One region of the Azospirillum himalayense genome, then DNA from elsewhere that is predicted to be linked to it. Evidence: riboswitches for the same ligand, from Rfam matches in the RefSeq annotation. Region 1 holds a riboswitch; the other holds the start of a gene.
What was found. Region 1 has a riboswitch for S-adenosylmethionine ahead of ACFPMG_RS06000 (homoserine O-succinyltransferase). Riboswitches for the same ligand answer to the same signal wherever they lie in the genome.
Positions count from the first base shown of each region.

Region 2: linked by a shared signal. The riboswitch ahead of metZ (O-succinylhomoserine sulfhydrylase) and the one ahead of ACFPMG_RS06000 (homoserine O-succinyltransferase) in region 1 are both predicted to bind S-adenosylmethionine.

Region 1 is NZ_JBHSLC010000007.1:213,372-219,656, forward strand. It holds gene ACFPMG_RS05975 (NAD(P)-dependent oxidoreductase) at 1-208, opposite strand, end outside; gene ACFPMG_RS05980 (tellurite resistance TerB family protein) at 220-624, opposite strand; gene ACFPMG_RS05985 (AEC family transporter) at 753-1,700, shown strand; gene ACFPMG_RS05990 (methyl-accepting chemotaxis protein) at 1,956-3,647, shown strand; gene ACFPMG_RS05995 (hypothetical protein) at 3,847-4,245, shown strand; SAM-I-IV-variant riboswitch at 4,313-4,417, shown strand; gene ACFPMG_RS06000 (homoserine O-succinyltransferase) at 4,467-5,462, shown strand.
Region 2 is NZ_JBHSLC010000087.1:95,962-102,246, reverse strand. It holds gene ACFPMG_RS25545 (hypothetical protein) at 1-204, opposite strand, end outside; gene mutS (DNA mismatch repair protein MutS) at 411-3,056, shown strand; gene ACFPMG_RS25535 (hypothetical protein) at 3,423-3,620, opposite strand; gene ACFPMG_RS25530 (STAS domain-containing protein) at 3,698-4,210, opposite strand; SAM riboswitch at 4,338-4,417, shown strand; gene metZ (O-succinylhomoserine sulfhydrylase) at 4,494-5,702, shown strand; gene ACFPMG_RS25520 (phasin family protein) at 5,814-6,285, shown strand, end outside.

The sequences.
Region 1 (6,285 bases):
CGATGGCGTCGGCGCGGGCGGCGACCTCGGCGGGTCCGGCGGCGGGGCTCATTCCCTCGGCCGCCAGTTCCTCGACCGGGCCGGGGCTGCGGCTGCTGATCACCAGGGCAGCGCCGGCCTTCGCCAGATTGCGGGCCATCGGCCGGCCCATCAGGCCCAGCCCAATGACGCCGACCGTCCGCCCCGCCAGACCTGTCTGTCCGGTCATGTCCCGGTCCGTCACAGGCGGGTGTGGCGCGCCCGCGCGCCGCGTTCGATGGCGGCGGCGCACAGCCGGTCCACGCCCAGCTTGTGCCGGATCAGCTCCAGCATCCGCAGCTCCTCCTGCGAGGCCGACGGGTCCGCCGCGGCGATGTCGCAGGCGAGCGCGTAGGCGGTCTCGGACAGCTTGGACGGAATGGCCTCCTTGACGATCTGGAGCGTCGTCTCCAGCCCGTCGGCGTCGGCCAGCAGGCCGGAGCATTCGCGGGTCACGTCGGTCAGCCGGTCGATGTCGAAATCCTTGAAGATCGGCAGGTAGCGGACGTTCTCGCCGATGGCCTCAAGCTCCGCGTCCGTCATGTCGCCGTCGCACGCCGACACCAGCACCATGACGTAGATGAGCGCGCTGTGGTGGTTGATCATCGAAACTCCTGCGGAAAAGGGCCCTGCCCAATCTTGCCCGTGCCCCGCGCGCCGTCAAGGGAGCCATGTCTCCGACGGAAGGGTGGGTCCCTCGACAGGAGACGGGCTGCCCCTTAAGGTCGGGCCCCATGTCGGTGGTCTTCAACGTGGCGCTCCCGGTCTTCGCCATCATCCTGGCGGGCGTCCTTTCCGGTAAGGCGAAGCTGCTCGGTCCCGCCTCGTCGGAGGCGTTGAACAAGTTCGTCTACTGGATGGCCCTGCCGCCGGTGCTGTTCCTCGGCACCGCGAAGCGCTCGCTGTCGGAGATCTTCAACGGCCCCTTCATCGGCGCCTTTCTCGGCTCGATGCTGGCGGTCTACGCGCTGGGCGCCCTGCTCGGCTGGCTGATCCATCGGGAGCGGACGCAGATCCAGTGCATGCAGGGGCTGAACGCCTGCTTCTCCAACACCGGCTACATGGGCATCCCGCTGTTCCTGGCGGCCTTCGGCCCGGACCGTCTGGCCCCGGCCATTCTCGCCACCGTCATCATGAGCGCGGTCATGGTCGGCATCGCGGTGATCTGGCTGGAGTTCGCCAACAGCCAGGGCGGCGGCATCGGCAAGGCGTTGCGCGACGTCGGCCGGGCGCTGCTCAAGAACCCGCTGATCATCTCCACGGCCCTGGGGCTCGCCTGGTCGGTCTTTCTGTCCGGCGTGCCGGTGCCGCGCCCGATCGCCATCTACTGCGACCTGATGGGCGCCTCCGCCGGTCCCTGCGCCCTGTTCGCCATCGGCCTGTTCCTGGCGACCCAGAGCCTGAAGGCCAACCTGCTGGAGGTCGGCTGGATCAGCGCCCTGAAACTGGTGGTGCAGCCGGCGCTGGCGTGGTTCCTCATCCAGACGCTGTTCCCGCTGGACCCCTTCTGGGCCGGGTCGGCCATCATCCTCGCCGGCCTGCCCACCGGCGCCCTGACCTTCGTGGTGGCCAGCCAGTACCGCATCTATGTGGAGCGCACCTCCGCCGCGATCCTGATGTCCACCATCGCCAGCGTGGTCACCCTGTCCTTCCTGCTGGCCACCTACGCGCCGCCGCTCTGAACCTTGACTTGCGGTTGCCCGGTCGCGCTCGCCTCTCCGGCTGCTTATCCTTCCCGACACAGAGACATCATTGAACAAGTGTCATGCAGAACACGCCGCGCCGGCCTTGCATATTTTTTAATAATTGTTGCTTCATCATTTGACACAGGCAAGTCTAACACCCCACACATGGACGTCTGGACTGCCAAATACTTTCGTTCAGACTCATAACAATCGACCACCGCCGCATCGTTTCGGGGGAAAGAGATACGCGCCATGTCCATGCTGAGTTCCATGACCATCCGGACCAAGGTGGTCGCCGCCACCGTCTGTGTCCTGCTGATGTCGGTCGCCTTGGGACTGTTCGCCGTTGACCGGCTGAGCACCGTCAACCACGCCGCTGAGGAAATCCGCTCCAACTGGCTGCCCAGCGTCACCGCCATCGGGGAGATCGACGGTGCGGCCAACGATTACCGCATCCTGGAGGCGTCCCATATCCTGGCGCTCTACCCCGCGGAAATGGCCGAGGTCGAAAAGGAAATGACCACGGCTCTAAACCGCTTGGCGGAGGCGCGGCGGAAGTATGAACCGCTGTTGGCCCCCGGTTGGGAAACCCAGACCTTCAAGCGCTGGGAGGCCGCCTGGGACAGCTATCTCAAGATCAGCCAAGGCAAGCTGCTTATCTCCTCCCGGGCCAACGAAAACGAGAAGGCCACGGGCATCTACCGGGAGGACTCGCGCAAGGCGTTCGACGAATGCTCCGCGCTCATCAACGAGCTGACCGCCTCCAACGTCCAGAACGCCACGAAGGCGGCGGACGCGGGACGGACCACCTATGTCGGGGCGCGGAACTGGATTCTGGGCGCCATCGCGTTCGTGGCGGTTCTCTGCCTGTTCGCCGGCATCGCCATGACGAAGTCGGTCGCCCGGCCCATCGTCGCCCTGACCTCCATCATGGACCGTCTGGCCAAGCGCGACCTCGGCGTCGCGGTGGAGGGCGGCGCCCGCCAGGACGAGATCGGCGCCATGGCCCGCGCGGTGCAGGTCTTCAAGGACGGCCTGATCGAGGCGGAACGGCTGACCGCCGCCCAGGCCGCCGAGGAGGAGAACAAGCGCCGCCGTACTGAGCGGATCGATTCGCTGATCCGCAACTTCGACGGCGCGGTGCACAGCGTCCTGCAGACCGTGGGCGCTGCGGCATCGCAGCTCGACACCACCGCCCGCAGCATGACCGACATCGCCGAACACACGCGGGCCGAGGCGGGCAGTGCGGCGGCAGCGGCCGAGCTGACCTCCGCCAACGTGCAGACCGTCGCCGCCGCGTCGGAGGAGATGGCCGCCTCCATCACCGAGATCTCCCAGCAGGTGTCGCAGTCGGCCGGCATCGCCGGCAAGGCGGTGGACGAGGCCGACCGCACCAACGCCACCGTGCAGGGGCTGTCGGAAGCGGCCCAGCGCATCGGCGACGTGGTGGATCTGATCCAGAACATCGCTGCCCAGACCAACCTGCTGGCTCTGAACGCCACCATCGAGGCGGCACGAGCGGGCGAGGCCGGCAAGGGCTTCGCCGTCGTGGCGAGCGAGGTCAAGAGCCTCGCCAACCAGACCTCCAAGGCGACGGAGGAGATCGCCCAGCAGATCGGCGCCATCCAGGCGGCCACCGGCGGGGCGGTCGGCGCCATCCGCGGGATCGGGGCGACCATCTCCTCGATCAACGACATCTCCTCCTCCATCGCCGCCGCCATTGAGGAGCAGGGTGCGGCGACCCAGGAGATCAGCCGCAACGTCCAGCAGGCGGCGCAGAGCACCCAGGAGGTGACCAGCAACATCGGCCGCGTGTCGCAGGCCGCGACCGAGACCGGCAGCGCCGCAAGCCAGGTGATGTCGGCCTCCGGCGACCTGAACCAGGGGGCGATGCGCCTGAAGAGCGAGGTGGAGAGCTTCCTCGTCGCCATCAAGGCCGCCTGAGGGCCGCAAGACAGGACCGGTGGGCGGCCGCGGGACCGTCCACCGGCAGCCCCGCCGCGGCATGGGCTCCGGCGTCCCGCGTCTCCTCATACTTTCGAAGAAGCGCGCGGCAATCGGTTTGACAACCGGCGGCTGTCGCGGCACTCCATGACCGTCACTGGTCATTGTCTCATCAAGAATACACAATGGAGGAGCCGCCATGCTGGGCATCTATGCGCAGCACGCGCAGACCTATTTGCTTGTCCTGATGACAAGCACGACGCTTTTCTTCGCCATCCCGATTTTCATCGCGCCGCTCGCCTGGGCTCGACTGATGCTGTGGCGCATCCCGCAGGACACCGACCTCGCCGTCTATTTCGGCCGCTGCCTCGGGGCGTTCATCCTGATCGTCGAGTTCCTGATGCTGCGCGGCGCAACGACGGTGGAGGCGACCGCCTATGCCTTCGACGTTCTGTTCTGTGTGTTCGGGCTGATGCTGGCGGTCCATGTCTATGGCGCCATCCGGCGCATCCAGCCGATCACCGAAACGCTGGAGATCGGCTTCTGGGCGCTGCTGCTCCTGCTCAACACATGGTTCTACCCGGCCTTTCCCGTTTGACGAAATCCCGGTTCCGCCGCCGTTGCCCCACTCCTGTTGCCAAGCCGCCGCTGCCCGTATAATGTGCACCGCGCATCAAGAGTTGAGCGGACGCTCAACGCCAACCTGCTTTCCCGAGCAAGGTGGCGTCCCGAAGGGGGATGTGGCCGGACCGGCAAACAAACGGGGTTCGCCATGACGTCTGTTCCGACCGATGCACCGACAGCGGAGCCGGACGAGTCATGCCCATCAAGATACCCAACGATCTTCCCGCCTTCACCGCCCTCCAGGCCGAGGGCGTCATGGTCATGCAGGAGGCCGACGCCATCCGGCAGGACATCCGGCCCCTGCGCTTCGGCCTGCTCAACCTGATGCCCGACAAGATCCGGACCGAGACGCAGATCGCACGCCTTCTCGGCAGCACGCCGCTTCAGGTCGAGCTGTCGCTGATCCGGATCACCAACCATGTGCCGCGCAACACCGCGGCCGACCATATGAGCGCCTTCTACCGGTCGTGGGAGGACGCGCGCCGCGAAAAGTTCGACGGCTTCATCATCACCGGGGCCCCGGTCGAGACGATGCCCTTCGAGGAGGTGTCCTACTGGGACGAGCTGTGCTCGGTCTTTGACTGGACGCAGAGCCACGTTCATGCCTGTCTGAACATCTGCTGGGCGGCGCAAGCCGCCGTTCATCACTTCCACGGCGTGCCGAAGCATCTTCTGCCGCGCAAGGCGTCCGGCGTGTTCCGGCACCGCAACCGCGCCCCCGCCTCGCCCTACCTGTGCGGCCTGTCCGACGGCGTGCCCATCCCGGTCTCGCGCTGGACCGAGGTGCGCGAGGAGGACCTCCCGCCCGAAAGCGGACTGCGCGTGCTCCTGGATTCCCCGGAGACCGGCCCCTGCCTGCTGGAAGACGCCGCCCACCGCTCGCTGCACATGTTCAACCACATCGAGTACGACACGGACACCCTGCGCAACGAGTATGTCCGGGACGTCGCCAAGGACGCGGCCACGCCGGTGCCGCAGGGCTATTTCCCCGACGACGATCCCAGCCGCCCGCCCGAGAACCGGTGGCGGAGCCACGCCCATCTGCTGTTCGCCAACTGGATCAACCAGATCTACCAGACGACGCCCTTCGACCTCTCGCGCATCGGCGCGGACCGGCCGGACGGGGGCCGCCCCACTCTCCACCGTCAAGCCGTACAGCGCCGCCACCAAGTGGCCCTTGGCGCGGGGTGACAGCCGGCGCCCCCGGTCGGCCAGCTCCGGCTCGACAAGGGCGACCGCCTCGCTCGGCAGCGCGAGGTCGAGCACCGGCCGGGAGGCGGCCTCCCGCGGCGGAAGCGGAAGGGCACCGTCGCGGACTCCAGCCGGCCGGCCGCCGTCCGCATGCTGCCCCGTCCCGTCAGCAGCCAGTTCATGTCGATGCCGAGGGCGGCCAGTTCCGACAGGGTCTTCTCCTTCGGCAGCTTGCCGCTCAACTCATGGGACTGCCATGTGTTCTCCCCGAGACGTGTTCTCCCCGAGACGAAATCGGCGAAACATTGTTTTTTTTATGTCTCACCAACAAATTCGCGCACGGTTTTGAACCGATCCCCAAGCTGCACCATGCCGGTTTCTCCCAAACCTTGAGAAGAAGCCTCCATTTCCAAGGTAAACTTGCCTCCCACGGCGCCCCGCTCGCGGCGAGACCGTTCGTAGTCAGCGCCTGCGCACGACACTATAAACCGTGTATCCCCGAAGGGCGTTCAGGTACTGCACCGGTAGAGTAGCGAATTCTCCTTCACCGCATGCGAGAGCACGGCGGCCATGATGACTGGAGGACGCCAATTTCTTCAGGACCGACGTCTTCAGAGGCGTCCCGCGAATCTCTCCGCGCGGTCGCCTCTCGGCCGCCGACCAATTCTTCAACTTACCGCAGAACATCTCGGCTTTTGCATTTCCCATCCGCGAGCCCATGCGGCCGGGCGTGTGGAGCGTCTGAGGCTTCGCCTCACTGTCACACAATGAACAATTTTGCCGCAACCGGTTCGTTGCAAGAATCGTAATTCTCGACGAAGAC
Region 2 (6,285 bases), on a different contig from region 1:
CGGTCGCTGGTCGGCGGCCTCCAGCGAGGTGTGGCTGGCCAGCACCGACAGGTCGTCGCGGTCGAAGCCGGCGTCCAGAAGGGCGGCCACGGCCTTGTCGAACGCCTCGCGGGTCTTGAACAGGGCGACGACCTCGCGCACCTCCCGGACGGTGTCCTGGCCGTCCGTGGTGCGGCCATCTGTGTTGTCGGGCGTTTGCGTCACGGCGGTCTCCTTCAGCTTCGGCTGCTCGTTCTGCTTGCTCGTCCTACGGGCATCGAACAGTCTAACGAAGCGGTCATCGCGGCACCAGCGCGGGCGTGCTAGGGTGCCGGCCCGACCTTGCCCGTCACAACGCAACCGGTTGAAGACCCGTGTCCGACGCGCCCGCCGCCATTTCGCCCGCCGCCATTCCCCCCGACGCCACCCCGATGATGGCGCAGTATCTGGAGATCAAGCAGGCCCATCCCGACTGCCTGCTGTTCTACCGGATGGGCGATTTCTACGAGATGTTCTTCGAGGACGCGGTGAACGCCGCCCGGACGCTGGACATCGCGCTGACCAAGCGCGGCCAGCATCTGGGCGAGGACATCCCGATGTGCGGCGTCCCGGTCCACAGCCACGAATCCTACCTGCAGCGCCTGATCCGCCAGGGTTTCCGCGTCGCCATCTGCGAGCAGATGGAGGACCCGGCGGAGGCCAAGAAGCGCGGTTCCAAGTCGGTGGTGAAGCGCGGCGTCATCCGCATCGTCACCCCCGGCACGCTGACCGAGGACAGCCTGCTCGACTCCCGCGCCTCCAACTGGCTGGCCGCGGTGGCCGAAGCGGCGGGCGGCCTCGGGCTGGCCTGGCTGGAGCTGTCCACCGGCGAGCTGGTCGTGCAGCCGGTGGAGCGCGCCGGGCTGGGCGCCGCGCTCGGCCGCCTCGACCCGCAGGAGGTTCTGGTCTCCGAGAAGCTGTGCCAGAGCCCCGACCTCTACGAGCTGTGGGGCGAATGGAAGTCCCGCCTGACCGTGCAGCCGACCCCGCGCTTCGACAGCGAGAACGGACGGCAGCGGCTGCTCGCCCTCTACGGCGTCGGCACGCTGGACGCCTACGGTCCGTTCTCCCGCGCCGAGGTGGCGGCGGCCGGCGCTCTGGTCGCCTATGTGGAGCTGACGCAGAAGGGCCGCGTGCCGCGCCTGTCGCCGCCGCGCCGGCTCGGCCCCGGCGCCGTCATGGAGATCGACGCCGCGACCCGCCGCAACCTGGAGCTGACCCGCACCCTGACCGGCGACCGGCGCGGCAGCCTGCTCGCCACCATCGACCGCACGGTGACCGGGGCGGGGGCGCGCCTGCTCGCCGCCCAGCTCTCGGCGCCGCTGACCAACCCCGCGGCCATCGCCAAGCGGCTTGACATGGTCGAATTCGCGCTGAACGAGGAGCGGCTGCGCACCGACCTGCGCGAGGCGCTGCGCCGCTGCCCGGACCTGGAGCGCGCGCTGTCCCGCCTGACGCTGGGGCGCGGCGGCCCGCGCGACCTCGCGGCCGTGCGCGACGGTCTCGCCCAGGCCTCGGCCATCCGCCTGCTGCTCAACGGCCATCCCGGCGGCCCGCTGCCCGACGGGCTGGGCGCCGTGGCCAAGGGGCTGGGCGAGCACAGCGAGCTGGTCCAGCAATTGACCCAGGCGCTGGCGCCGGAATTGCCGCTGCTTGCCCGCGACGGCGGCTTCATCGCGCGCGACTATTCCTACGCGCTCGACGAGCTGGTGACGCTGCGCGACGAGAGCCGGCGGCTGATCGCCGGGCTTCAGGTCAAATACGCCGGCATCGCCGGTGTGCCGGCGCTGAAGATCAAGCACAACAACGTGCTGGGCTATCACATCGAGGTGACGGCGACCCACGCGGACAAGCTGATGTCCGAGAAGGGGCGCGAGGTCTTCATGCACCGCCAGACCATGGCGAACGCCGTGCGCTTCGGCACGGTCGAACTGTCGGACCTGGAGCGCCGCATCTCCGAGGCCGCCGACAAGGCGCTGGCCGTGGAGCTGGAGCTGTTCAACGACCTCGTGGAGGAGGTGACCAGCCGCGCCGAGACCATCGCCCAGGCGGCCCACGCGCTGGCCGCGCTGGACGTCGCCGCCTCGCTGGCCGAGCTGGCGGCGGAGCGGCGCTACCGCCGGCCGATGGTGGACGGCAGCCTCGCCTTCTCGATCAAGGGCGGGCGCCACCCGGTGGTGGAGGCGGTGCTGGACGCCGGCAACGCCGGGCCCTTCGTCGCCAACGACTGCGACCTCGCCCCGGACAACCGGCTGTGGCTGCTGACCGGCCCGAACATGGCCGGCAAATCGACCTTCCTGCGCCAGAACGCGCTGATCGCCGTGCTGGCGCAGATGGGCGGCTTCGTGCCGGCGGAGAGCGCGCACATCGGGGTGGTGGACCGGCTCTACAGCCGCGTCGGCGCCGCCGACGATCTGGCGCGGGGCCGGTCAACCTTCATGGTGGAGATGGTGGAGACCGCGGCCATCCTGAACCAGTCCGGCGACCGCGCGCTGGTCATCCTGGACGAGATCGGGCGCGGCACGGCGACCTTCGACGGCCTTTCGATTGCCTGGGCCTGCGTGGAGCATCTGCACGACGTCAACCGCTGCCGCGCGCTGTTCGCCACCCATTACCACGAGCTGACCATGCTGGCCGGCAAGCTGCCGGGCCTGTCCTGCCACACCATGCGCATCAAGGAATGGCAGGGCGACGTGGTCTTCCTGCACGAGGTGACGGCGGGTGCGGCGGACCGCAGCTACGGCATCCATGTGGCGAAGCTGGCCGGCCTGCCCGGCGCCGTGGTGGGCCGCGCCGAGGAGGTGCTGACCATCTTGGAAGCGGGTGACCAGAACGCCGCCATCCACCGTCTGGCCGAGGATCTGCCGCTGTTCAGCGCCGCCCTGAAGCGTCCGCCGCCGGCCCCCGCGGTGTCGGCGCCCGCCGCCCCGCCGGAACCGTCGCGGGTGGAGGAGGCGCTGAAGTCCATCGATCCCGACAGCCTGACGCCGCGGCAGGCGCTCGACGAGTTGTATCGTCTGCGGGGCCTGCTCTCTTAAGCGGGAATATTTGCGAAGATATACACGCCATTGTATGAAAAACCGCCGCAGCAGCGTCCCGAGCCATGGGCAAGGGGCGTTGTCATCCAAGCGGCGGAAAGGGGGTGTGTTTATTGACCCCTGGTAAGGTGCTGGTGATCTGCACGGTCATTCAGACGGTCGTCGCGATCCTCGCGCTGCTCGTCGCCGTGCTGTAACCCAGACGACGGAGGGACGGCGTAGCAGCGCCGCCCCTCTTTTCGTGTGCACGCCGTTCCGGCCGTTGGCCGTTCCGAACGCGCGGTACCGGAGGTGTCGTCTATTGACCACTGGTGCGGGAAATATAGCGTCGCTTCACAGCCGCCGCAATCCCCTCCCGTGGCGGCTTCACGCCCGTTCCACCGCGTCCTCGTCCAGCGGGGCGCCGCGGTCCTGAATGGGAGTGACATGACGTTGGGCAGCGGGGCGTTGCGCGTGGCGCAGCTTCTCCTCCACCGCCTCGTTGACGAACTGGTCGAGCGAGCGGCCTTCCCGCTCGGCGGCCTTGGACGCTGCGGATTCCAGCGACTTGTGCAGATGAACCATTCGGTGCCTCCCCCAACGCGGAACGGGATCTGTCCGGTGCTTCAGATGGGAAGCCCGCGCCCGCGCTGCGAGCCGCCTTACCCGGAAGCGCCGTCCCGATCGGAAGCGTCCGGTGGGGCGCTCGCGGGTGGCAGGAGAGGCTTGGCGTGCAGCGCGCGGGCGGCGACGGCCATCGGGTCCTCGCCCGGCGCGCAGGGATGGGTGGCGGCCAGCAGGGCCTCGGGCACGCTGGCGGCGAGGTAATCGGCCACCGTCTCGTGCACCGGGATGATCATGGCGATGCGGGTCAGGTCCACCACCTTGCGCACCTGCCCGGACGCGCAGAGCAGGGACAGGGCCTTGCCCGCCGACAGGGCCTCTCCGTTCATCACCAGCAGGAGGCCGATGCCGGCGCTGTCGACGAACTCCAGCCCGGTCAGGTCGAGGAGGTGGCGGCGCTCCGTCCCATTCTTCACGTCGGCAATGGCCTGCCGCACCGGGCCGGCGTCCTGGCTGGTGAAGCGCCCGGTGAGCACCAGACGGGTGAAGTGCCGCTCCTGCTCCTTGCGATACTGCACGGTCCGCACCCCTTCCTGACGTCCGGCGGCCATGATCCGGTCCGGGCCTTCCCTGGGCAAGCGGTCGGCGGCCTGCGGTCCTGCGCGATGTTGACGCAGGGCAGCCCCTTTTTGTCACGGCTTCCTTGTCCCTTGACGGCGTGCCGCGGCAGTCCTACAAGCGGAGGCACGTGGTGATTTGGTCGACCGGCTTGCGGGCCACGTAAAACAACCCGCTAAAAAGGTCCGAGCCGCGTCCGCGCCTCGACCCGATCGGTCGGGGCGTTTTTTGTTGTGCCGGTCTGCCCCGCCGGCGGACAGAGGAGACACAGCGGCCATGGCGCGCACCGATCATCGCAATCCGAACGTCGCGGGGCTTCGCCCGCGTTCCCGTCTGGTCCATGGCGGCGTCCGCCGCTCGTCCTTCGACGAGACCTGCGAGGCGCTCTACCAGACCTCCGGCTTCGTCTACGGCTCGGCGGAGGAGGCGGAGAGCGCCTTCGTCAACGACGGCTCCCGCCACGTCTATTCGCGCTTCCGCAACCCGACCACGGCGATGTTCGAGGACCGGCTGTGCGAGTATGAGGGGGCGGCCTGGGCCTACGCCACGACCAGCGGCATGGCCGCGGTGCACGGCGCCCTGTGGTCGAACCTGCGCACCGGCGACCGCATCGTGGCGCCCCGCTCGCTGTTCATCTCCTGCTACTGGGTGATCAAGGAGCTGTCGGCCCGCTTCGGGGTCGAGGCGGTCTTCGTCGACGGCACCGACCTGTCCCAGTGGGAAGAGGCACTGGCCAAGCCGACCAAGGTCGTCTTCCTGGAGACGCCCAGCAACCCGGGGCTGGAGGTCGTCGACCTGCGCGCGGTCAGCGCTCTCGCCCACAAGGCCGGGGCCAAGGTGGTGGTCGACAACGCCTTCGCCACGCCGGTGCTGCAGCGCCCGTTCGAGATGGGGGCCGACGTCGTCATCTATTCGGCGACCAAGCACATCGACGGCCAGGGCCGCTGTCTGGGCGGCATCATCCTGACCAACGACAAGCAGTACGGGTCGGACGTGATCCACCCCTACCTGCGCCACACCGGCCCGACCATTTCGCCCTTCAACGCCTGGCTGCTGCTGAAGGGGCTGGAGACGCTGGAACTGCGCGTGTCGGCGCAGAGCGCGGCGGCCCTGACGGTGGCGGAGTTCCTGGAAGGCCACGCGAAGGTGGAGCGGGTGCTCTATCCGGGCCTGCCCAGCCACCCGCAGCACGATCTCGTCCGCAGCCAGATGACCGGCGGCGGCACCATGCTGTCGATCTTCCTGAAGGGCGGCAAGGAGGAGGCCTTCCGCGCCCTGAACGACCTGCGGATGGTGATGATCTCCAACAATCTTGGCGACTCCAAGAGCCTGATCACCCACCCCGACACCACCACCCACTCCAAGCTGACGGTCGAGGAGAAGGCGGCGGCGAACATCCGCCCGAACCTGCTCCGCCTGTCCGTCGGGCTGGAGGACGCCCAGGACATCGTCGAAGACCTCGACCGCGCGCTCGCTTCCCTGTAAAGACTGGACCCGGAACCAAATGCTGCAGTGCAGCGTTGGCGTCCGGGTCACGGTTTTTTCGGCCCGGCCGGGGCCTTTGCTCCGGTCGGGTCCTTTGGTGAGGTGGAGCGAATGGCGAGACGCAAGGCCGGCAACGGCGAACCGACGCAACGCTTTCTGACGGTGGCGGGCGATCTGACCCGGACCGGCGTCAAGACGGGCGAGATGGGGGTGGCGGCGGCCCAGACGATCGGCTACCGCACCGCGATGATGGCGGCGGCGATGAACAACCCCATCGACCTCGCCAACCCGGAGTTCGTCCGCATGGGCTCCGAGAAGGTGGAGGCGATGGTGGAGGCCACCCACGCCGTCGCCAAGGGCATCGGCGAGATGCAACAGGCCTGGATGACCCTCATGCAGGGCCAGCTTCAGGCCGCCATGGTGATGGTGACCGGCCTCGGCCAGTGCCGCAACCCCGTCGACCTGATGGAACTGCAACGCCGCACCGTCACCGAGACGGTCGAGGCCGGCATTCACGCCGCGCTCTACATGGTCGAGTCGGCCACCGCCCTGACCCAGGCCGGCATGACCCCCGCCTACCGCA